Regions from separate parts of the Soehngenia saccharolytica DSM 12858 genome, predicted to be linked through region 2. Evidence: a T-box and tRNA genes for the amino acid it is inferred to sense, from the RefSeq annotation. Region 2 holds a T-box; the other holds one or more tRNA genes.

Region 1 (12,510 bases), on a different contig from region 2:
AATGAATTAGAAGCTATTGAAAGAGAACTTGAAACAGAAATTGCAAAACTCATTGAGGAAGGAGGCCTTCTAGATGCGTAAAGAATACAATACAGTAAGAGAAGTAGTAGGCCCATTGATGATTGTGGAAGGGGTAGAAGGTGTCAAGTTCGATGAACTAGTTGACATTGAACTAAAGAATGGAGAAAAAAGAAGAGGCAGAGTACTTGAATTAAATGGCGACAAAGCTATGGTTCAGTTGTTTGAAGGCTCTGCTGGAATCAATTTGAATTCAACCAAAGTAAGATTTTTAGGAAGGCCTCTTGAACTTGGTGTTTCTGAAGACATGATCGGGAGAATATTTGATGGACTTGGTAGGCCTAAAGACAACGGACCCAAGATAATTCCGGAAAAAAGACTTGACATAAATGGCTCGCCGATAAACCCTGTTGCAAGGGATTACCCAGAGGAGTTTATTCAGACGGGTATTTCATGTATAGATGGGCTTAACACACTTGTAAGAGGACAAAAACTTCCTATATTCTCTGGTTCTGGACTTCCTCACGGGGAAGTAGCCGCACAGATTGCGCGACAAGCGAAAGTATTAGGAACCGATGAAAAATTCGCCGTTGTGTTTGCTGCAATGGGGATAACTTTTGAAGAAGCTCAGTTTTTCATCGACGACTTCACTTCAACAGGCTCTATCGACAGGGCGGTTTTGTTTATGAATTTAGCGAATGACCCAGTTATTGAGAGAATTGCGACACCAAGAATGGCACTTACATGCGCTGAGTATCTAGCATATGAAAAAGACATGCATGTACTTGTTATATTGACAGATATGACAAATTATGCCGAGGCTTTAAGAGAGACATCCGCTGCAAGAAAAGAAGTGCCTGGAAGAAGAGGATATCCTGGTTACCTTTATACAGACCTTTCGACAATTTACGAAAGAGCGGGAAGAATTAGAGGAAGAAAGGGTTCTATTACACAGATCCCTATATTGACAATGCCAGAAGACGACATCACACACCCTATACCCGACCTTACAGGGTATATCACCGAAGGGCAGATAATTCTTTCAAGACAACTTTACAAAAGGGGTATTGAGCCGCCTATAAATATAGTGCCTTCACTTTCAAGACTAAAAGACAAGGGAATTGGGAAAGGGAAGACCAGAGAAGACCATGCAGACACGATGAACCAAATTTATGCGGCGTATACTTCTGGTATTGAGGCTAGAGAGTTGGCGACTATACTCGGCGAGTCAGCTTTATCGGATGCAGACAAAGCATTTGCAAAATTCGCTGAAGCTTTTGATGAAAAATATGTAAATCAAGGCTATCACAACAATAGATCCATTGAAGAAACATTGGATTTAGGTTGGGAGCTGTTGAAATTAATTCCAAGATCGGAGCTAAAGAGGATAAGACAGGAATACTTAGACAAGTACTTGCCTGTTGAAGAAAAAGGGGATGAGTAGATGGCCGTACTAGAAGTTAACCCTACCCGAATGGAGCTAACTAGGCTTAAAGATAGATTAAAAACAGCTACTAGAGGCCATAAGCTCTTAAAAGACAAACAAGACGAACTCATGAGGAGATTTATTGAACTCATAAAAGAAAATAAAAGGCTTAGAGAAGAAGTCGAAAAAGAATTGAAAGAAGCTTTCGAAGCTTTCTTATTGGCGAGTGCAGTGATGAGTCCTGAAATCCTAGAAGAAGCAGTTGCTTTTCCAAAAGAGAGCATTTCTGTAGATATAAAAAAGAAAAATGTAATGAGCGTTAGAGTTCCTGTGATGAATTTCATCAGGAGCTTAGAAAATGACGAGGGAAGCATTTATCCGTATGGATTCGCTCAAACTTCTCCAGAGCTTGATGAAGCTATCTCTAAATTGTATGGAATAATGCCTAAATTGTTGGAACTAGCTGAAGTTGAAAAAGCATGCCAGCTTATGGCAGATGAGATAGAAAAAACAAGAAGAAGAGTAAATGCCCTTGAATATAGGACGATTCCTGAACTTGAAGAAACAATCAGATTCATTAGAATGAAATTAGATGAAAATGAAAGAAGTACAATAGTAAGACTTATGAAAGTTAAAGATATCATAAATAAAGAAAGTTAAAGCACCTAAAAAGGTGCTTTAACTTTTGGTGGGTGGTATTGGACTCGAACCAACGACCTCCACGATGTCAACGTGGCGCTCTGCCAGCTGAACTAACCACCCAAGTACTATTATGATAGCATAAAGACCTGCGTATTTCAATAAATTTGTGGGTATAAATATTTAAAATTATTTTAGGAGGCTTTTTATGGGAAAAAACTGTTTAGTTGCTCAATCCGGTGGTCCAACCGCTGTTATAAATGCTAGTGTAAGTGGAATATTAGATGCAAATATGAAATACAATTATTTTGAGGTGGTTTATGGGGCGAAAAATGGCATACAAGGCGTAATGGAAGGTAAATTAATTGACCTTTCTCATCTTACAAAAGATGAAATAGATTTGCTCAAATTGACTCCAGCGAGCGCTTTAGGTTCATGTAGGCACAAGATGAAGGACTTTAATGAAGATGAAAGCGAATACAAGATGATTTTAGATACTCTAGAAAAATACGACATAGACACATTCTTCTACATTGGTGGGAACGACTCAATGGACACTGTCCATAAATTGAGCTTATATGTAAAAAACAAAGGCATAGACAAAAAAATTGTCGGAATTCCTAAAACTATTGATAATGATTTAATGGAAACAGATTTTACCCCAGGTTTTGGGTCAGCTGCTAAATATATTTCCACTACTGTTTTGGAAACCTATTTAGATGCAAGCGTATACAAAGACAATGGAGTTTATATTGTTGAAACTATGGGCAGAGATGCTGGTTGGCTTGCAAGTTCAAGTATATTGGCCAAATTAGATGGAAAGCCAGTAGTGGATTTTATATACCTGCCTGAAAATCCATTTGACAAGGAGAAATTCTTAACTGATGTGAGGAAATGCTATGAAGAAAAAAAACAGGTATACATTGTTGCTTCAGAAGGTTTAAAAGACGCTAATGGAGATTATGTATTCAAATCAAAGACTGTTGAAGTGCATGATAAATTTGCACATGCTCAATTAGGCGGAGTAGGAGGTTACTTAAAAGGCATAATTGAAGAAGCAAATATAACAAATAGGATAAAGGTGCTTGAATTGGGAACGGCCCAAAGGGCAGCAATGCACTGTGCGAGTTTAACGGATATTGAGGTATCTCATCAATGTGGGCTAAGGGCGTATGAAATGGTATTAGATGGGAAATCTGGTTTTATGGCAGGGATAAAAGTAAAATCTAAAACACCATTTGAAACAGAAATAGTTGAAATAGACCCTTCATTAGTAGCTAATAGAGTAAAAGAAATTCCAAGAGAATGGATCACTGACAATTTCGTAAAGGAAGAATTGATAGAATATTTAACTCCATTAATTCAGGGCCAACCTCAGATTAAATATGAGAATGGATTGCCCAAATATATAAAATTAAACATAAGATGAGAATAACTCATTAAATAGTTTGCATTTTTGTAAATAGGGTAGTAATTATATGTACAAAAATGTTTATAGGGGGTAGTAGATATGAGTTACAGATTAAATGCTGAAATAAGAGAAGAGATAGGCAAAAACAAAGCTAAGAAAATCAGAAGGGAAAATGAAATTCCAGCCATCATATATGAGAGAAATAGAGAACCTATTCCTGTAAAGATCGACAGCATAGAATTCATGAAGGTATTTAGAGAAGCAGGTACTTCAAATCTAATTGATTTAAGTGTTGGCAATGAAACTATGCCTGTTATTATAAAGTCTATTCAAAAAGACCCAATTAAAGCAAACATTATTCATGTTGATTTTCAAAGACTGGATATGAAAGAAAAAGTCAAAGTTGAAGTCCCTATAATTCTTCACAATAGAGATAAAATCAAAAAGCAGCCATCAGTATTGATGCAGATGATAGAAAACATTGAAATTGAGTGCTTGCCAGGCGATATACCTGAAGCGATAGAAATCAATGTCGAAGATTTAGACTTTAATGAGCCGATTAAAGTAAAGGATTTAGAGATAATGAAAAATCAAAACATCAGGGTGATCACAGACCATGATATGACAATATGCGTACTCAATAGACCAGTGGACTATAAAGAAGAGGAAGAAGAGACCGAAGTGTCTGAACCTGAGCTAGTTAAAGATGAAGAATAATTTGAGGCAGACCTTAAGGTCTGCCTTAATTTTTTCAGGAGGTGATAAAATGAAAGGCTTGGTCAGTGCATATATATCTCCTCATCCACCTATAATAATCGATAAGATTGGTAATGGCGAGGAGAAAAAATGCATAAATACGATAAATGGTTTAAGGGAAATAGCTGAAGACATTGAGAATAAAAAGCCTGAAACCATAATTGTAATAACTCCCCACGGGCCATTGTTTTCAGATGCCATAGCAATGTCCATAGGGGAAGAACTTTATGGAGATTTTGGAAATTTTGGACATAGTGAACTCAGATATCACTTTAAGAATGATTTAGAAATAGTAAAAGACATCTACGATATGGCGAAGAAAGAGAGAATTCAGACTGCTCTGATGAATAAAGAGATGTATGAGATGTATGGGTTGGAGGATACTCTTGATCACGGAGTATTGGTGCCATTGCACTTTGTAACTCAAAAATACACAGATTTTAAATTGGTGCACATAACATATGGGCTTTTATCTCCGATAGAATTGTATAAATTTGGCAAGATAATAGACAAAGCAGCGAAAGGGAAACGAAATATTTCTATCATAGCTAGTGGAGATTTATCACATAGACTGTCAGACAGCGGACCATATAGCTATAGTCCGAAAGGAGAAGAATTCGATAAAAAAATCATTTCTCTTTTTAAAAACAAAGACTTGACTGGCGTGTTGAGCTTTGACTTGGATTTAGCAAAAGAGGCTGGAGAATGTGGGCTGAGATCCTTTATGATCCTTTCTGGTGCATTGAGCCAGCATGACTTTATTCCTCGAATATTGTCATATGAAGGTCCTTTTGGAGTTGGGTACATGACTGCAATATTTGAGATATCAGCAGAAAATCCTAAAGATCATGTCGGTGAAATAAAAGAAAAAATAGATGAAAAAATGAAGATGAAGAGATCCAATGAGGATAAATATCAGAGATTAGCCAGAGAGAGTTTAGAGTATTACATTAATAATGGCAAATATATGGATATTCCTGAATATGTAGACAGTGAAATGTTGTCTTTGAGAATGCCAGTTTTTGTGTCGATAAAAAAATTCGGAGAACTTAGAGGTTGTATCGGCTCAACATCGCCAATAAAAAACAATCTTGCTGAAGAAATAATATATTTTGCGGTAGAAGCGGGAACAAAAGATCCAAGATTTCCACCTGTCACAGAAGAGGAACTTCCATTTTTGTCTTATTCAGTGGATGTGCTAATGCCAGCTCAAAAAGTAAAGTCGTTAAGCGAGCTTGATCCTAAAAAATATGGAATAATTGTTGAAAGCGGATTTAGGAGAGGGCTGTTGCTTCCAGATATCGAGGGAGTTGACACTGTTAGAGATCAGATACGAATAGCTCTAAACAAAGCTGGAATTGGCGAACATGAGAAGTACGATATATCAAAATTTGAAGTCATCAGACACGGATAGAGGTGTTTTGGATGAAAGAAGCCAAATTTTATGAAAATAAAGGGGAGCATGTACTTTGTACGCTTTGCCCACACAATTGTAAAATAGGCAATGGCTCAACCGGGGTATGTAAAGTCAGAAAGAACATAGATGGAGTATTGTACAGTTTGAATTATGAAAAAATAACTTCTGTTGCACTTGATCCAATTGAAAAAAAGCCACTGTTTCATTTCTATCCCGGCACGAAGATTTTTTCAATAGGAAGTTTCAGCTGTAATTTCAAATGCGACTATTGTCAAAATTACGAGATAGTTGAAGGAGCGGATTTGGCAATAGAATTAAACGTAGAAAGAATTGTGCAATTAGAAGAAGAATCAGATTCAATAGGCATGGCATATACCTACAATGAACCTACCATTTTTTACGAAATGGTTGAAGATCTAGCTAAAGAGATGAAAAACAGGGGAAAGAAAAATGTCCTTGTTACAAATGGGTATATAAATAATGAGCCGCTTATTAACATACTTCCGCTGATTGATGCTATGAACATAGACTTGAAGGCGATGACTGATGATTTTTACAAAAAAATATGCAAAGGACAGCTAGACCCGGTTCTTGAGACAATAAAACTAGCCGCTAGCAAGGCTCATGTAGAAGTTACAACGCTTTTAATCGATGATTATAATGCAAGCGAAGAAGAAATTGAGAAGCTTTCATATTTTCTCTCAAATATAGATAAAAATATCGTCTTGCATTTTTCGAGATATTTTCCACAGCATAAAATGACTAGACCAGCAACGAGTTTAAACACGCTAATTAGAGCTAAAGAGATAGCACAAAGACATCTAAACTATGTATATATAGGGAATGTGTTTGGATTTGACAACTCCACTTATTGTCCTAACTGTCATGCAAAATTAATTGACAGAAATTTAAAAATAGAGATAGTTGGGATTGATAAAAACAGGTGTATTCATTGTGGACAAAAGCTTCCTATCATATATTGATAAAAAAGTTTAGAAATAGTAAAATTTTTATTTAATTTTAGTAAGACATAAGTTATAATTAAAACATTGTTTATAAATTTATATTTTTAGGAGGTAGATCAATTCAAGATGAAAACACCTGTATTGGAAGCATTAACAAAACTTATGGAAGAAAATAGCGTTTCTTTCCACATGCCAGGACATAAGGGCAGAAACTCGCTTATTGAGTGGGGCAAATACATTCCTTACATCGACACAACTGAAACATTTGGAATGGACAACTTGCTTGAACCAAGGGGTATAATTAAAGAATCTCAAGAGTACGCTGCAAAAGTATTTGGCGCAAAGTCCACTATATACGCAGTAAATGGCTCTACTGGAAGTATACACATAAGCCTTGCCACAATCACAAAACCTGGAGATAAAGTTTTAATTCAGAGAAATTGTCATAAAGCAGTTTACAATGCTTTAATTATAAATAGATTGAATCCTGTGTATATTTATCCAAATTACAACGAAGATTACAATGTGTTGACGGGAGTATATCCAGAAGACATAGATGAGGCTTTGGCTAATGATAAAGACATCAAGGCTGTAGTTTTGACATATCCAAATTACTATGGAGTATGTTCGGATCTAAAAACCATTGCGGAAATAGTTCACAAGCACAACAGAATACTGATGGTTGATGAAGCTCACGGGCCACATCTCACATTCTCAGACAAATTGCCAATGTCAGCACTCGAAGCTGGAGCAGATATAGTAATTCAAAGCACCCACAAGACTTTGCCAAGCTTTACGCAAACTTCTTTAATTCATGTTGGATCTGACAGGATAGATTTGAATAAATTGAGAGATAGATTTCAACTCTTTACCACTACAAGCCCATCATATTTATTTACATTGTCAAATGAGATAGCTATTGCGTATATGGATGGTGAGGGCAGAGAAAAACTTGATTACACGATAAGAAAAGTTGACGAGGTCATCGAAAGGCTTAAGAAAATCGACAGGGTAAATGTGTTTACAGGCGATGAAAACGACGAAACAATATATGCCAAGGACAACACCAAGATACTCATAAGCATAGATGGAATGACTGGATCTAATTTAAAGAAAAAAATGTATGAAGAGTATAACATAAGACTGGAGATGGCTGATTATTATTATGCTTTAATGTTGACTAGCGCCATGAATACAGAAGAAGATTTTGAAAGAGCGGTAGAAGCTATTGAACATATAGCAAAGAATGAGCCATATGAAGAAATATACAAAGTCAGCATCAAAATGCCAACTCCAAAGATGAGAACATTACCTTCTGAAGCATACTTTAGTTCAAAACAACAAATAAAGTTGGAAGATGCTGTGGGTAGAATTGCGGCAGCGCCTGTTATTCCTTATCCACCTGGAATTCCTCTAATGGTTCCTGGAGAAGAAATAACCAAAGAGATATCTGAACACCTATCTTTCTTGATGGAAAACGGAATCGAAGTAGTGGGGCTCATGGGTGAAAACAAGGATAGCATCGTAGTTGTAGAATAGGAGCTGTTTAAATGAAAGGCTTATTTATAACACTTGAAGGGCCAGACGGCTCTGGAAAATCAACTGTTGCAAACTTACTTGGAGAGTATTTTGAAAAACTGGGTATAGATTGTATTATAACCAGAGAACCTGGTGGAACTCAAATTGGTGAAAAAATACGGGATATAATAGTCGACAATGAGAACAAGGCAATGGGAGCGGAAACAGAAGCGCTTTTATTTGCCGCATCTCGTGCTCAACATGTTCATGAGAAGATATGCCCAAGTTTAGAAGAAGGCAAAGTCGTAGTATGCGATAGATTTTTATTTTCGAGTCTAGCTTATCAAGGCGTAGGAAGAGGACTTGGAGTAGAGAGAGTAAAGATGATAAATGAATTTGGGCTTAGGGGAGTAAAACCTGATTTAATAATATTTTTCGATTGTGATCCAACTCTGACTATCCTCAGAAAAACAAAAGCCGGAGGAGACAGGTTGGAATTATTAGGAGACAAATTCCACGAGAGAGTCTATGAAGGTTATAAAGAGATAATCAAAATGTATCCCGAAAATGTTGAGATAGTCGATGCTAGAAGACCAATAAGAGAAGTGTATAAGGAGGTAGTAAAGCTCATAGATGCACTTCTTGAGAAAACGGAGGGATTAAAATGAAACTTATAATAGCCATAGTTCAAGACCAAGATGCGCCTAGCCTATTAGAAGAATTGATGGATAAAGATTTTAGAGTTACAAAATTAGCTTCCACAGGAGGGTTTTTGAAGGCGGGCAATACAACTCTTTTAAGTGGCGTGGAAGATGATAAAGTCGATGAAGTTTTAAAGATCATAGAAGACAACTGCAAGACGAGAGATATAACCACATCACTTCTTACAGTGACTATGCCGGGAGACACTTATATGCCTTACCCATTGGAAGTTAGAATAGGAGGAGCAACTGTATTCATAGTAAATGTAGAAAAATACTTGCGAATCTAGGAGGAAAATCATGAAATTAATCATAGCTATAATACAGGACGAACATGCGAATAAAGTCATAAGAGAATTAACTGACAGCAAATTTAGAGTCACAAAATTGGCTTCTACAGGCGGGTTTCTAAAATCGGGAAACACCACACTTTTGATCGGTTCAGAAGATGACAAGATAAATCTTGTAGAGGAGATATTCAGAAAGAACTCATCTGACAAAAATGTGGAACTGGATAAAAAAGAAGTCAATGTATCTGCAAATTTATTTATAGTGCCTGTTGAGGATTATAGAAAGTTTTAGTGGTGAGAGAATGAACTACGATGATATTATAGGCCATAAAACAGAGATAGAAAGCCTTCAAAGAGCTATTAAAAATGACCATATAAGCCATTTCTACCTCTTTGAAGGCGAAAAAGGAATAGGCAAAAAAGCAACTGCAAAGGTCTTTGCAAAACACATATTGTGCAAAGCTAAAAAAGATGATGGACCTTGTGGCGTTTGCAGTTCGTGCAGAAAATTTGAATCTGGTTCCCACCCTGATTATTTGGAGATAGCTCCTAGCAACGGAATGATAAGAAAAAATGAAATAGATAATCTGATTAAGCAGATCTCTTTTAGCCCATTTGAGTCAGCAAAAAAAGTTATTTTAATCGACGATTGCGAGAAGATGAATAAAGAAAGCCAAAATGCACTCTTAAAGACTTTAGAAGAACCACCAAGTTACATAAATATAATACTTGTAAGCTCCAACCCTAAACTGATCCTTAATACAATAATTTCTCGAGCAGAGAAAATTCATTTCAAATCTATCAATGCCAATGACATGGTAGAATTTTTGATTAAAAAAGAGAATATTCCACTGGAAAGAGCTAGGATTATATCAGACTTCTCTCAAGGCTCTATCGGCAGAGCCTTTGAGCTTATCAAATCGGATGAGTTCATTGAGCTAAGAGATGATGTGATAAGACTAGTGGATTATTGTATTTTTGGCAGGGAGTATGAAGTGTTTGAAATGAGTGAAAAGCTTGCCAAAACAAAAGAGATTTCAGAAAATGTGCTGTTGATACTGCTTCTATATCTTAGAGATGTCTACTTTTATAAATTTACTCAAAATGACAGATTTTTGATAAACAAAGATAAGGTTGATCTAATTAAAAAACATTCTATTTTGGAATTTGAGAAAATAAATGATATAATAAAGAAAATATATTTTACTAAAGAGAGCATCGATTTAAATGTAAATAGAGAGCTCTTGATAGAGACCTTATTTTTCAACATACAGGAGGAGTATTGATGGTAAGAGTAGTTGGAGTGCGATTTAAAAAATCTGGAAAAATTTATTATTTCGATCCAGATGATTTAGATATAAAGCAGAATGACTTTGTCATAGTAGAGACAGCAAGAGGGATAGAGTTCGGATTAGCTGTGATTGGGCCAAAATTGGTTGATGAGTCCGAGATAGTGGCACCACTTAAAAAAGTGATTAGAATTGCCACCGATGAAGACTTTGAAAAATACAGAGAAAATAGAGCAAAAGCTAAAGAAGCTTTAAAGATATGTGAAGAAAAGGCAAAAGAGCATGGACTAGACATGAAGCTAATCGATGCCGAATACACATTTGACGAGAATAAAGTCATATTTTACTTTACAGCTGACGGAAGAGTTGATTTTAGAGAATTAGTTAAGGACTTAGCGTCAATTTTTAGGATGAGAATCGAACTAAGACAAATTGGCGTAAGAGATGAATCTAAGATGATAGGGGGGCTAGGGCCATGTGGGCAACCTGTATGTTGCTCTAGATTTTTGTCGGAATTCACACCAGTTTCAATAAATATGGCAAAAGAGCAGAGCTTATCTTTGAATCCTGCAAAAATATCAGGTCTTTGCGGCAGACTCATGTGCTGCTTAAAGTATGAAGAAGAAGCTTATAAAGACATATTGAAGTACATGCCCGAAATAGGTCAAATAATTGAAACTGAACTAGGCGAAGGAGTCGTTGTGGATAGACAAACCATACAGAGCAAAGTAAAGGCAAAAGTAAAATTGGAAGATGGCACCGAAGACCTATTGTACTTTGACTTAAAAGAAATTCAAATAACCGATAAATTTGACCCAAGCTATAAAAAGGCAGAAGAAAAAATCGAAGAAGAATTTAAATTATTAGAAGAATAATTATTTGCTTTTAATTTTAATGTTTTTCTGTTAGAATATAGTCAAACAATAAAACATCTTGGAGGTGTAAAGAAATGGCATACAAAATTACTGAAGACTGCATCGCATGTGGAGCATGCGAACCAGAATGCCCAGAAGGAGCAATAAGCCCTGGCGACATCTATGTTATAGACCCAGCAAAATGCACTGACTGTGGGACTTGCGCTAGTGTTTGCCCTGTTGATGCACCACAACCAGAGTAGTACTTATTAAACTAAAAGACCCTTTTGGGTCTTTTTGTGTATTAGGAGAGTTATATGGAATATAAAAACATACAAATAGATTATGTGCCAGGAACCAATTATAAAATATATCAAGACAGAAGCAACTTTTCTTTTGGAGTTGACTCCATAATTCTCACGAGCTTTGCGAATCCAAAAGGGATAGTTTTCGACTTGGGAACGGGAAATGGCATTATACCACTGAGAATCGCAGACAGAATTAAGATACAGAAGATATATGGAGTAGAAATACAAAAAGAAGTTTATGAACTTGCAAAAAAGAGCATTGAGATTAACAATTTAACTGATAAAATAGAATTGATAAATGAGGATATAAACAATTTGCCTGATTTATTTCCAAAAGCATTTGCCGATACTATAATCACAAATCCACCGTACATGAAGTTGGGAAACGCGCTGATAAACGAGAGCTCAAACCACGCAATCGCAAGGCATGAAATACACATATCTCTAGAAAAACTAATTGAGATTTCTAATTACTTATTAAAGCCAAATGGAAAGTTTTTTATGATACACAGGCCGAATAGAATGGTAGATGTGATGTATCTCATGAGGTACTATAAAATCGAACCCAAGCGCATGAGAATGATAAAACCAAAGCCTTCCTCCAACCCAAATTTGTTTCTGATAGAAGGAGTAAAAGGAGGCAACAGGGAATTGAGAGTGCTAAATGAATTATGTGTGTACGATGAGGAAGATAAATACACCAAAGAAATACTAGAAATGTATAAGTAGGAGATAACTATGGCAGGAACACTATATATTTGTCCAACCCCTATTGGAAATTTAGGCGATATGACATTTAGAACAATAGATATATTGAAAAAAGTAGACTTGATTGCAGCTGAGGACACAAGGCATTCGATAAAGCTATTGAACCATTTTGAAATCAAAAAACCTATGACGAGCTACCATAAATACAAT
Region 2 (12,510 bases):
TGATTTAGTGCTTGAATTTGTGAAGAATGGATTTGGGGTAGCTTTTGTTGTAAGAGAGTTTTCAAATGAATACTTAATGAAGAAAGAGATTGTAGAAATTTCAACAGATATAACAATTCCTGAAAGAAGCATAGGAGCTTGCTATATTGATGAAAATGTTATTTCTTCAGCTGCAAGTGAATTTTTGAAAATATTGGCAAATAAAGTCCAATAAAATGGGTATAAATAGAAAAAATCATGGAGGAATATATGACGAATTTAGATTTTAATGAAAAAAATCGAATAGATTTAACAGAAAATCTAGATCCTAAAAAAAGAAGCTTTAAACTGGCTTTGATTTACTTTGCGATTGGGGTAGTTTGGATTTTCTTTTCTGATAAAATAGCATCTCTATTTACTGACAACCCTCAAACTTTGTATTTAATATCTTTATACAAAGGCTGGGTCTATATGTTGGTAACTGCTTTGATATTTTATTTTATATTGAAGAGACAGTTCGAAATGTATAGACATGCAGTATTAGAAGTTAAAAGTGCTTATGGTGACATTTCAGATCTCGAAAACAAAATAGAACATGTAAAAAGCGAATATAAAATGTATGAAGATAAATTAAGAGAAATGGAACAAAAGTTTGAGCTGTCGATCAAAGGATCAAATTATGGCATATGGAACTGGGATATTCAAAAAGACATCTATTTTACATCTTTACTTGCAAAACCTCAATTCGGATATTCAGAAGAGTATCAAGAAAAAATTAATACTATTGAAAAATGGAGAACACATATACATGAAGAGGACTTATCTTATTCCTTACATAAGTTTGATAAGATGCTTTTAGATTCTGATGGAGTTTATGAAAATGCTTTAAGGGTTAGGACAGCGAAAGGTGATTATAGATGGATTGTAACGACTGGAAAAGTAAAGTATAACGAGTACGGCAAACCAATTGCAATTGGTGGTTCGCACATCGATATAACTGAAAAACTACAATTAGAAGAAGATTTAAAAATGGAGAGAAAATTATTAGATATAATTTTAAACGACATTCCAATCGTGGTTATCAGGTGCGATTCACAAGGCAAAATAATAAGTGTAAATAAATTTTTTAAAGAGTTGTTTAAATTTGAAGAAGAGGAGTTTATTGGGATTAGCATTTTAAATTTAGTTGCTGATGATACAAATAAGACAATGTTGAATGATTTGATTTCAGATACAATTTCAGGTAATAAGATAAATGACATGGAAATTGAGTTAATTACAAAAGACAAACAAAAAAAGACAATAATTTGGAGCAGCTCATTTTTATTTGATGAAGAAAATAGAGTAAGAGATATAATATTTATTGGTGGCAATATAACTGAAAGAAAAGAGATGGAAAATCAATTATATGATCTTGCATACTATGATCAGCTAACTGGTCTTTCAAATAAATACAAGCTAGAAAAGGACATGATAGAATTGCAAAGAAAAGCACAGAATGAAAATCTCGAGATAGTGTTTGTGTATGCAGATATAGATAATTTCAATTTAGTTAATCAAATATATGGCCATAGTGCAGGAGACAGATTACTTGTAGATATTGCAGATAGGATATTCGGACTTTTTCCATAAGAACATTATATGTATAGATTTGGCGGAGACGAATATGTTTTAGTCTTGCTCCTTAAAGAAGAAGAACAGAAAATCAAGCTAGAGGATAAAATAATAGAGATATTAAAATATGCTGATCAAGTACAAGACATATTGCACAAGGAATACAATGTAAATTTCAGTGCAGGGGTTGCTATTTATCCTCTACAGGCTAAAGATTATGAAGATTTACTAAAAAAAGCTGATTTAGCATTAAACCATGCTAAGAAATATGGCAAGAACAGGACCGTACTGTATTTCGATGAACTGGATACGGGTTTAAAAGAACTTGTAGAACTTGATGAAGACTTAAAGAGAGCTATAGATAAAAATCAATTTTTCTTATTGTATCAACCGCAAATTGACTTAAAGAAGATGACAATTGTAGGTGCAGAAGCGTTGATCAGATGGAACAGACCAAAACGTGGTATCGAAAGCCCACTTTATTTTATTCCTCATGCGGAAAAAACAGGGGATATAATTAAAATAGATGGTTGGGTAATGGAAGAAGCTTTGAGAGAAACAACGAAGCTATCACAAAGCGGATTGACTGATTTTAAGATATTTATTAGTATATCAGGTAAGCTAATTGGTGACTTGGAAAAGTTTAGGCAACTTATTACAGAATTGTCATCTGTTTACGATTTTAGCAAAACTTGTATAGAAATAACTGAAACAAGCTTAATAGAAAATCTTGAGAGATGTACTGAAGCCTTGGAAATTATAAAAGCAGCTAATGGGAAAATCGCTTTAGACGATTTTGGAGTTGGATATTCTTCTTTGTCTTATTTGCAAGTTTTATCTATAGATATAATAAAAATAGACAAATCGTTTATTGACTCTATTGACGTGAATCCAGAGAACAAGAAAATCATGGAGATGATTGTAAACCTATCTCATGAACTGGGAATGAAAGTATTAGCAGAAGGCGTTGAAACTAAAAAGCAATTAGATCAAATTATCGAAATGGGATGTGATTACGCCCAAGGGTATTATTTCTATAAACCATTACCCGTAAATGAGTTCGAGGAATTGCTTATAGAACAATCCAAGAAAAGAGAGATTATAGATAAAGAAAGGGGCATAATTGATGAGTAAAAAAGAGAAACAGGAAATTAATTTAAAATTGCTTATAAAAACATCAGATAGAATTATGCTTTCTTTGATAGAATCGATACTTAAAGAGAATGGGATACCCTATATTCTCAAAGACAAAGGCACAGGAGGATATTTAAAAATAATAACCGGAGCTTCAATATATGATACTGAAGTGTTAGTTTCAGATAAAGATTTTGAGAAAGCAAGGGAATTAGTTGATTTAGTGACAAAGAGTGATGGCATTTAATTTCAAACATTGCTTTGATGTTCTTTACAATACACCTAAAATTAGGTATAATCGAATAAGTATTTTATAAAATCCCTTTACTTTAAGTGGTAAAGGGATTTATAATATCAATAAGGGTGATAAAATGGATAAGAAAACAGTACTAAGCGGCATACAACCGTCTGGATCGCTAACATTAGGAAACTATATCGGAGCCTTAAAAAATTTTACAGAATTTCAAAATGAATATGATTGTTATTATTGCATAGTCGATTTACATGCAATTACGGTACCACAAGTACCACAAGATTTGAGAAAAAACACTTTAGAAGTATTAGCTCTCTACTTAGCTTGTGGATTGGATCCTGATAAGTCAACTATATTTATACAGTCACATGTTCATGAACACGCTGAACTTGCTTGGGTATTGAATACCATAACATATATGGGCCAACTTAACAGGATGACTCAATACAAAGATAAATCAAAAAAATACAACGAAAGTATAAATGCAGGACTATTTACTTATCCGGTTTTGATGGCAGCAGATATTTTACTCTATCAAGCTGACTTAGTTCCTGTCGGAGAAGATCAAAGGCAACATTTAGAGCTTGCAAGAGATTTAGCGATCAGATTTAACAACAAATACAGCGATACATTTAACATACCAGAACCGTTCATCAAAAAATCAGGTTCCAAAATAATGAGTTTACAAGATCCTGCTGTCAAAATGAGTAAATCTGATCAGGATAAGAACGCATATATTTTGCTTTTAGATGACAAAGATACAATACGTAGAAAAATCAGGAGGGCAGTTACAGACTCTGAAAATCATATCGACTATAATGACAACCAACTTGGATTAAAAAATTTAATAGATATATACTCATCACTAACAGATAAAAAGGCAGAGGAAATAGTTGCAATGTATCAAAGCAAAGGATATGGCGAATTTAAAGATGATTTAGCAGAAGTTATCATTGAAAGCTTAGATCCTATTCAAAAAAGATACAAAGAAATCATATCAGATAGAGTGTACTTAGAACAGGTTTATGCTTCAGGTGCTGTAAAAGCAGGAAGAAAAGCTAGTAAAACATTGAGAAAAGTGTACAAAAAAGTTGGATTTGTACCAAAAACTGACATAACTAAATAAGATTGTAATAGCCAAATAATTTTGATTTTTGATTGGAGAGAAAAATTGTGACTTTACCTAATATCATAACATTCTTTAGACTGTTGTTAATACCAGTGTATCTTTTGGTGTATTATTCTAATTTAGAAAATAGAATAATAATTGCTGGAGCTATTTTCTTCTTGGCAGGAATTTCTGATGTACTGGATGGATACATCGCAAGGAAGTACAACAAGTCAAGCAAGTTAGGAACAGTGCTTGACCCTTTTGCAGATAAATTGATGGCTTTTGCAGTTTTGATATCATTTTATTCTGATGGATTAATGCCTTTGTGGATATTGATACCTATATTTATTAAAGAATTGGTTATGATATTAGGCGGCACAAAGTTATTTGTTAAAAATGACAGTTCAGTTATTCCATCAAATAAATACGGCAAAGCTGCGACATTTTTACTCTATCTATCAGTATTTCTTATTATAATAAAAGCACCGCATTATATAGTAATATTTTCTCTAATTCTAACATTAGTGACAAATATACTAGCTTTTTATAATTATTTAAAAATATATAAGGAAGTTACTCAGTAGTGACAATTGACAAATATAACAACTTAAATTATAATAAGAGAAATTATAATTGCAATGAAAAAGAGGAGTAGCCTTTTTTCCATTTGTAGAGAGTGAGCTCTTGGCTGGAAAGCTCATAATGTGAAACTGGCGAAGGTAGCTTTTGAGCTTCTAAGCTGAAATAATAGTAAGCTTAGACGGGATTAACCGTTAAAATAGATGAGAGCCATAATATTTTATGGAATTAAGGTGGTACCGCGACCCTTCGTCCTTTCTTTGTAAAGGATGAAGGGTTTATTTTTTAGGAGGGATTTGAATGCGAGAGAACTTACCAAAGAATTACAATCCGAAGGAATTTGAGGAAAAGCTTTATGAATATTGGAATGAGAACGGATATTTCACACCAAAAGTAGATAGGACAAAAAAGCCTTATACTATTATGATGCCGCCACCAAATGTAACAGGAACACTTCATATGGGACACGCTTTAAACAATACTATACAAGACATTTTAATTAGGTATAAAAGAATGCAAGGATATGAGGCATTGTGGTTACCTGGCACAGACCATGCGAGCATATCTACTGAAGCAAAAGTTGTAGAGAAATTAAGAAAAGAAGGAAAAACAAAAGAAGAACTTGGCAGGGAGAAGTTTTTAGAAGAAGCTTGGGATTGGACAAAAGTTTATGGAGGAAGAATAAAAAATCAACTTAAAAAATTAGGAGTTTCATGTGATTGGTCTAGGGAAAGATTTACTTTAGACGAGCATATGAATAAAGCGGTCACAGAAATGTTTGTCAGATTATATGAAAAAGGACTTATTTACAGAGGAGATAGAATAATTAACTGGTGTCCTAACTGCCACACTGCGATTTCAGATGCAGAAGTTGAACATGAAGATGCTCATGGATATATGTACTATGTAAAATATCCTATAAAGGATGAGGATGATGAAATAGTTATAGCGACAACAAGACCTGAAACCATGTTTGGAGATCTTGCAATTGCAGTTAATCCAAATGACGAAAGGTATAAGAAATATGTAGGGAAGACAGCAATATTGCCACTATCAAATAGAGAGATACCAATAATTGCTGATGAGTATGTGGAAATGGATTTTGGAACAGGAGCATTAAAAATCACACCATCTCACGATCCAAATGATTTTGAAGTAGGGGAAAGGCATAATTTGGGACATTTAATCGTCTTAGATGAAGATGGCAGGATAAATGAAAATGGAGGCAAATATAAAGGACTAGATAGATTCGAAGCAAGAAAAAAAGTGGTAGAAGACCTTAAAGAGCAAGGGTATTTGGCAGATGTAAAAGAACATGAGAACGCTGTAGGGCATTGCGAAAGATGCAAAACTATAATAGAACCTATCATATCTAAACAATGGTTTGTTAAAATGGAACCCTTAGCAAAACCAGCAATTGATGCCTATAACAATGGGGAGTTGAAGTTTATACCTGATAGATTTGGCAAAGTATATCTGCATTGGTTAGAGAACATTAGAGATTGGTGTATTTCTAGGCAACTTTGGTGGGGTCATAGACTTCCGGTTTATTATTGCGAAAGCTGTGGCGAAGTAATTGTAAGCAGAGAAGAAGTTGAAAAATGTAGTGTGTGTGGTAGTTCCAATATAAGGCAAGATACGGATACACTAGATACTTGGTTTTCATCAGGATTATGGCCTTTTTCAACACTGGGCTGGCCTGACGACACACCAGATCTTGAATACTTTTTCCCAACTGACACATTAGTTACTGGGTATGACATAATATTTTTCTGGGTCATTAGAATGGTTGTGACAAGCTTGAGCGAGATGGGAGAAGTTCCATTTAAAGATGTATTTTTAACAGGCCTTGTCAGGGATTCTCAAGGCAGAAAAATGAGTAAATCATTAGGGAATGGTATAGACCCATTGGAAATAATTGATGAATATGGTGCCGATGCTTTGAGATTCACTTTAGTTACTGGAAATTCACCTGGTAATGACATGAGGTTTTATACAGAAAGAGTTGAAGCAAATAGAAATTTTGCAAACAAATTGTGGAATGCTTCACGATTTTTGTTAATGAATTTAGAAGAAGACTTCTCTAGCTTAAGAGATGAAGAATTAAAACTAGAGGATGAGGATAAATGGATACTTACAAAATTAAATGACATTATTCCACAGATAAACGACAATTTAGACAAATACGAATTAGGTTTAGCGGCTGAAAAAATCTATAACTTTTTATGGGAAGACTACTGCGACTGGTATATAGAAATGGTAAAAACGAGATTATATGGAGAGGAAGGAATAAGCAAGAAAACTGCACAAACTGTGCTTTTAAGTGTCCTAAAAGATATATTGAAATTATTGCATCCATTTATGCCATTTATAACAGAAGAAATATGGCAGCATTTACCAGAGACAGACAAACCACTGATAATTGAGAATTGGCCAATTAAAGACAACAGTAAGATCTTTGAGAAAGAGAAAGAGGAAATTGACTACACAAAAGCTGCAATTAAAGCTATTAGAAACATTAGATCAGAAATGAATGTGCCAATGTCTAAAAAATCAAAACTCATATTTGTACCAGATAATGAGGATATAAAGGAAATTATTATAAAGAACTCAAAGAAATTTATTACTCTTGCTAGTGCAGAAGATATAGAAATTGAAAGCACAAATATTAATTTTGGAACTGATTATGTCTCGATAGTATTAGAAAAGTGTGAAGTATATATGCCGCTTAAAGATTTGATTGATATAACTAAGGAAATGGAGAGATTAGAAAAGGAAAGATTAAGACTAGTAGATGAGATAAATAGAGTGGACAAAAAACTTTCAAACGAAGGCTTTGTATCTAAGGCACCGAAGAATATAATTGAAGAAGAGAAACAAAAGAAAGAAAAATACGCTCAGATGCTTGAATCCGTGATAGACAGGTTGAAAACCTTGGAAAATATTGTGGAGGAAAATAAATGAATTATCAAGAAGCTATTAATTTCATTGATGACAAAAACAAGTATGGATCAAGATTAGGATTGGATTCTATTAAAAAACTCTTGAGTTTACTCAATAATCCACATCATAATTTAAAGTACATTCATGTTGCGGGAACAAATGGGAAAGGCTCCACTTGTGCATATTTAGCAAGCTGCTTGATGGAAACAGGGTACAAAACGGGACTTTATACATCTCCACATCTAGAAAGATTTACTGAGCGAATTCAAATAAATGGAAAGGAGGTAACAGAAGAAGAAGTAGCTACATTAACTGAAAAAGTAAAAACAGCATGCGATGAAATGGTGAGACTGGGATTTGAGCATCCAACAACTTTTGAAATAATAACTGCAATAGGATTTTTGTATTTTTATGAAAAAAATGTAGACATAGTAGTTTTAGAAGTTGGGCTAGGGGGGAAAGGCGATGCAACGAATGCAATCGAGTCTTCACTTGCATCAGTAATAACAACCATATCATATGATCATATGGAAGTTCTAGGGAATACATTAGAAGAAATAGCAATTCAAAAGGCTGGAATTATTAAAGATAATGGAATTGTAATATCTTACCCCAAATCTAAAGAGCCTCAGGAAGCTATAAAAAAGATTGCTACTCAAAAGAATGCAGTTTTTGTAGAAGTTCCAATTGAAAATGTAAACATTAAATATTTATCGGATGACGGCAGTATATTCGATTTTGAATATAATGATCATTTTATAGAAAATATAAGAACAAATTTAATTGGGGAACATCAAATTTACAATGCCACAACTGCTATTACTACATTGCTAACTTTAAATGATAGTGGGCTGATAAAAATCTCTATTGATGATATAAAAAATGGAATAGAGAAGACAGAATGGCATGGAAGGATTGAGCTTTTACGGCATAAACCTAAATTTATAATAGATGGTGCACATAATCTCGAAGGAGTCGAGAATCTTGTTAAAGCTTTGGGAAACTTCAAGTTTGACAGATTGATATTAGGCATTGCCACATTAAAAGACAAAGACTTTGATCATATGCTAAGCCTGCTAGTTCCTATGGCGGATGTAATAATAGCAACTGAAGCCAATACTGATAGAAAGTTAGATGCAGAGAGAATGAAAGAGCAGATAGAGAAAATATGGACGAAAGAAGAAGTAATAGTTGAGAAGCACATTCAAAATGCTGTAGAAAGAGCTTTAATTATTGCTAATGAGAATGATCTCATATTATTCACAGGTTCTCTTTATATGATTGGCGAAGTAAGAGATGCAGCTAAAATCAAATGATTTCAGCTGCATCTAACTAAATGCAAACTAATCATATAAATAAATCTAAGATAGACTTGTGGTAAAATGCAGGACTTTCTTTCCACTTTTTACACAATAATTTAGCTTGATCTTCAGTGGGGACACTTACATATAGACTGAATAGAATTTCATCTTTTTCTATTAGTTTAAGATTTATATTGTATTCTCCACTTTCTTTTAGATAGTAATCTGCTATGATATCTTCTTTTTGCTCTTTATGCTCTGCTGGATTGTTGAATAAATTCAACAATATGTTTTTTTCTTTTTCTCCTAAAATGTCTTTTAAATAGTCTAGAGCTTGAGAACCTTTGTCTGTTATTAAATACTTTATATTTCCATCATCTCTAAACTCTGAAACATATTGATTTGAAAGTAGTTCTATCAGATATTCTTGAATAAGAAAATAATTTAAGTCAAATTTATCAATTAGAAGTTCAGTTAAACTTATATTATCTATCGGTTCAGGAGATTTTTTTATAGTATAAAGTATTATAAGCTTAAACCTAGCAATTTCTTGTGAATGTATATTATACATAGCATCACCTTTTTATAAATTTATATTAATTATATCACATTACAATGAATTCAAATACTTATACTTTGAGGGAGTGAAAAAATGAACACAAAGTTAATTATTGGTGTTATAATATTTGTAATATTGTTTAGCATACAGTATACAGCAAATTTAATATTAAGAGAACTAAGAGAAATCAGATTAAATACTCAAAAAATATTAATGGAGATAGAAAGGAGAGAAAAGATTGATACAAACTAAAAAAGAAAGGGTATTGTTTTCAAAAGAGGAAATTTCTAGAAGAATTCAAGAAATGGGTGTTGAAATTAGCGACTACTATAATGGCAATGAATTGGTGGTTATATCCTTATTAAGGGGAAGTTTTATATTTGCTGCGGATTTAGTCAGAGAAATAAAACTACCTGTTGAAGTAGATTTTATGACCACAGCAAGTTATGGAGATGAAGAAGTTTCCTCTGGGATAGTCGATATCATTCAGGATGTAAGAACTGATATAAAAGGCAGAGATGTTTTAATTGTTGATGATATTATAGACACTGGAAATACTTTGTTAAAAGTGATAGAGCATTTGAAGACAAAAAGTCCTAAGTCAATAAAGATATGTGTTATGCTTGACAAACCTAGCCGCAGAAAAGTTGATTTACAACCTGATTTTTCGGGATTTGTAATTCCGGATGTGTTTATTGTAGGATATGGTCTAAACTATGGAAATTATTATAGAAATATCCCTTATATCTTTACTTTTGAGTAGTTTTAAAGGAGTGTGAAAATGGGATATAGAAAAGCACCATCGATAAATGAAGCAAATTTAGTATATTTGGTATTGGGAATTATATTATTAACCATAGGCAGCGTTGTCCAGCAAATGAACCTCAATGTAGGACTTCTAATTACAGAATATGGTTTGATATTATTACCGGTAATATTATTTCTAAAGTATAAGAGATATTCTATAAAGGAATTTTTGCGTATCAACCTAATAAGTATTAAAGAAATTTTATTTATATTTTTAATTATAGTATTTGCTTATCCAATAGCAGTTTTTTTAAATTTTATAGTTATTGAAATAATTGGTTATTTTAGTGATGCAACAAATGCAGGAGTACCAATTCCCTTAACTGAAAAAGATTTTTTTATTAGTTTATTTGTCATTGGGATAACACCAGGTATATGTGAAGAGGTATTGTTTAGAGGTCTGATGCTTAATTCTTATGAAAAGATAGGGAAAATGAGAGCTATAATTTTCACTGCTGTTTTGTTTGGACTATTCCATTTCAATCTATTTAATTTTATCGGCCCTACATTTCTTGGAGTTATATTGGGAATATTGTATTTTAAAACAGACAGTATAATTGCATCGATGTTTGGGCATCTATTAAATAATTCTTTAGCTTTGACTTTAGGCTATTTTGCAGCTACAAAATTAGATGAGATAGAAGAAATGGTAACAAATACTCCTAGTATAAGTCAAAACCAAGAAATTTTATATACTACTATTTTTCTTCTTGTTCTGTCCATTTTTTCATCAGTTATGCTTATTTCATTATTTAGGCATTTTCCAGTGAAAGCTGATAAATCTGAAGAAAAAAATATTTTTGATCAACTGAGTGAACAACCTGATGATGAAGTAAATGTAGATCATAATGAAAAGATAAATTGGGCACCAATAGGGATAGTAGTACTAATATTTATATTTGTAAACACGATGTTTTTTATGCAATTTCAATAGAAAGGCATGATTATAACCTTGAATATATATGAAAAATTTGCACTGATTTATGATGAATTGATTGACGACATAGATTATGAAGCTTGGGGAGAGTTCATTAAAAAAGTAATAGAAAATTCCAATAGGAAGCCTCAAAATCTTTTAGAAATGGCTTGCGGAACTGGAAAATTAACAACTGAACTATCAAAATTTATACCTTATATTGATGCGTTTGACATTTCTTCAGATATGCTAGCAATAGCATACAATAAATTTCAACATAATGAGAATGTCAAATTATACAATTTGGATATGGTGGACTTTAATTTTAACAAAAAATACGATCTCATAATATGTGGATGTGACAGCATAAATTATATTCTCAATCCAAATGATCTAGATAAAATTTTTCACAATGTAAGAGGTCATTTAAACGAAGATGGCTTATTTATTTTTGATATAAATTCTCATTATAAAATTTCAAAAATAATAGGCAATAACATATTTTTAAACGACAAAGACGAAACATTTTACACTTGGGACAGTTCATTTGACGAGAAATCAGAAATTAGTGATTATTATCTTACTTTCTTCGTTTCGAGAGGCAATAATTTGTATGAAAGATTCGACGAACATCATAGGCAAAAAGCATATAAAACTGAATATATCGAAAGAATGTTAATTGAAAATGGATTTAACAGGGTATATAAATATAGCGATTATTCATTTGAGCAAGTTGATGCCACAACTCAAAGAATATGTTTCGTAGCAAGCATTTACTAAAAAGGAGGGGGAAGTATGAAGGATTACTTGGTAAAGGCCATAGATAGAGAAAAAAGAGTTAGAATTTACGCAGCATCCACTACTAATTTAGTAGAATATGCCAGAAAAATTCATGGGACTTCTCCAACTGCAACAGCTGCTTTAGGAAGAGCATTGACTGCAGGAGCTATCATGGGAGCAATGATGAAAAATGACAAAGATTTATTAACTTTAAAAATATCAGGTGGTGGTCCATTAGGAGATATAGTAATAGTTTCAAGAAATAATGGTACTGTGAAAGGGTTGGTAGGGAATCCTTTAGCTGATGCGCCAAGCACTGCGGAAGGTAAATTAGATGTTGGAGCAGTTGTTGGAAATGATGGTTTGGTTACAGTGATAATAGATTTAGGACTAAAAGAGCCATATGTAGGACAAGCAGATATAATATCTGGCGAAATTGCTGAAGACATTGCAAACTACTATATGGTTTCTGAACAAGTTCCAACTGCAGTCGCTTTGGGCGTACTCATAGATAGAGATATTACCGTTAAAGCA

What was found. The T-box of region 2 lies ahead of BO51_RS02400 (valine--tRNA ligase). A T-box ahead of a tRNA ligase gene usually reads a tRNA of that ligase, here a tRNA-Val.
Region 1: it encodes a tRNA-Val, which carries the amino acid that the T-box ahead of BO51_RS02400 (valine--tRNA ligase) is inferred to sense. The anticodon was not compared.

The regions. Positions count from the first base shown of each region.
Region 1 is NZ_JCANTN010000004.1:66,732-79,241, forward strand. It holds gene BO51_RS02080 (V-type ATP synthase subunit A) at 1-81, shown strand, start outside; gene BO51_RS02085 (V-type ATP synthase subunit B) at 74-1,462, shown strand; gene BO51_RS02090 (V-type ATP synthase subunit D) at 1,463-2,104, shown strand; tRNA gene BO51_RS02095 (tRNA-Val) at 2,131-2,206, opposite strand; gene BO51_RS02100 (6-phosphofructokinase) at 2,292-3,512, shown strand; gene BO51_RS02105 (50S ribosomal protein L25) at 3,594-4,211, shown strand; gene amrA (AmmeMemoRadiSam system protein A) at 4,261-5,664, shown strand; gene amrS (AmmeMemoRadiSam system radical SAM enzyme) at 5,676-6,650, shown strand; gene BO51_RS02120 (aminotransferase class I/II-fold pyridoxal phosphate-dependent enzyme) at 6,759-8,171, shown strand; gene tmk (dTMP kinase) at 8,183-8,818, shown strand; gene darA (cyclic di-AMP receptor DarA) at 8,815-9,141, shown strand; gene BO51_RS02135 (cyclic-di-AMP receptor) at 9,152-9,433, shown strand; gene holB (DNA polymerase III subunit delta') at 9,444-10,427, shown strand; gene BO51_RS02145 (PSP1 domain-containing protein) at 10,427-11,305, shown strand; gene fdxA (4Fe-4S ferredoxin) at 11,380-11,547, shown strand; gene BO51_RS02155 (tRNA1(Val) (adenine(37)-N6)-methyltransferase) at 11,602-12,321, shown strand; gene rsmI (16S rRNA (cytidine(1402)-2'-O)-methyltransferase) at 12,331-12,510, shown strand, end outside.
Region 2 is NZ_JCANTN010000005.1:26,466-38,975, reverse strand. It holds gene BO51_RS02430 (LysR family transcriptional regulator) at 1-214, shown strand, start outside; partial or broken gene BO51_RS02425 (diguanylate cyclase domain-containing protein) at 238-1,869, shown strand; gene BO51_RS02420 (putative bifunctional diguanylate cyclase/phosphodiesterase) at 1,882-2,727, shown strand; gene BO51_RS02415 (putative signal transducing protein) at 2,720-2,974, shown strand; gene trpS (tryptophan--tRNA ligase) at 3,099-4,106, shown strand; gene BO51_RS02405 (CDP-alcohol phosphatidyltransferase family protein) at 4,154-4,675, shown strand; T-box leader at 4,721-4,930, shown strand; gene BO51_RS02400 (valine--tRNA ligase) at 4,971-7,634, shown strand; gene BO51_RS02395 (bifunctional folylpolyglutamate synthase/dihydrofolate synthase) at 7,631-8,929, shown strand; gene BO51_RS02390 (DUF4364 family protein) at 8,961-9,485, opposite strand; gene BO51_RS02385 (hypothetical protein) at 9,567-9,725, shown strand; gene hpt (hypoxanthine phosphoribosyltransferase) at 9,715-10,236, shown strand; gene BO51_RS02375 (CPBP family glutamic-type intramembrane protease) at 10,255-11,214, shown strand; gene BO51_RS02370 (class I SAM-dependent DNA methyltransferase) at 11,233-11,976, shown strand; gene hslO (Hsp33 family molecular chaperone HslO) at 11,992-12,510, shown strand, end outside.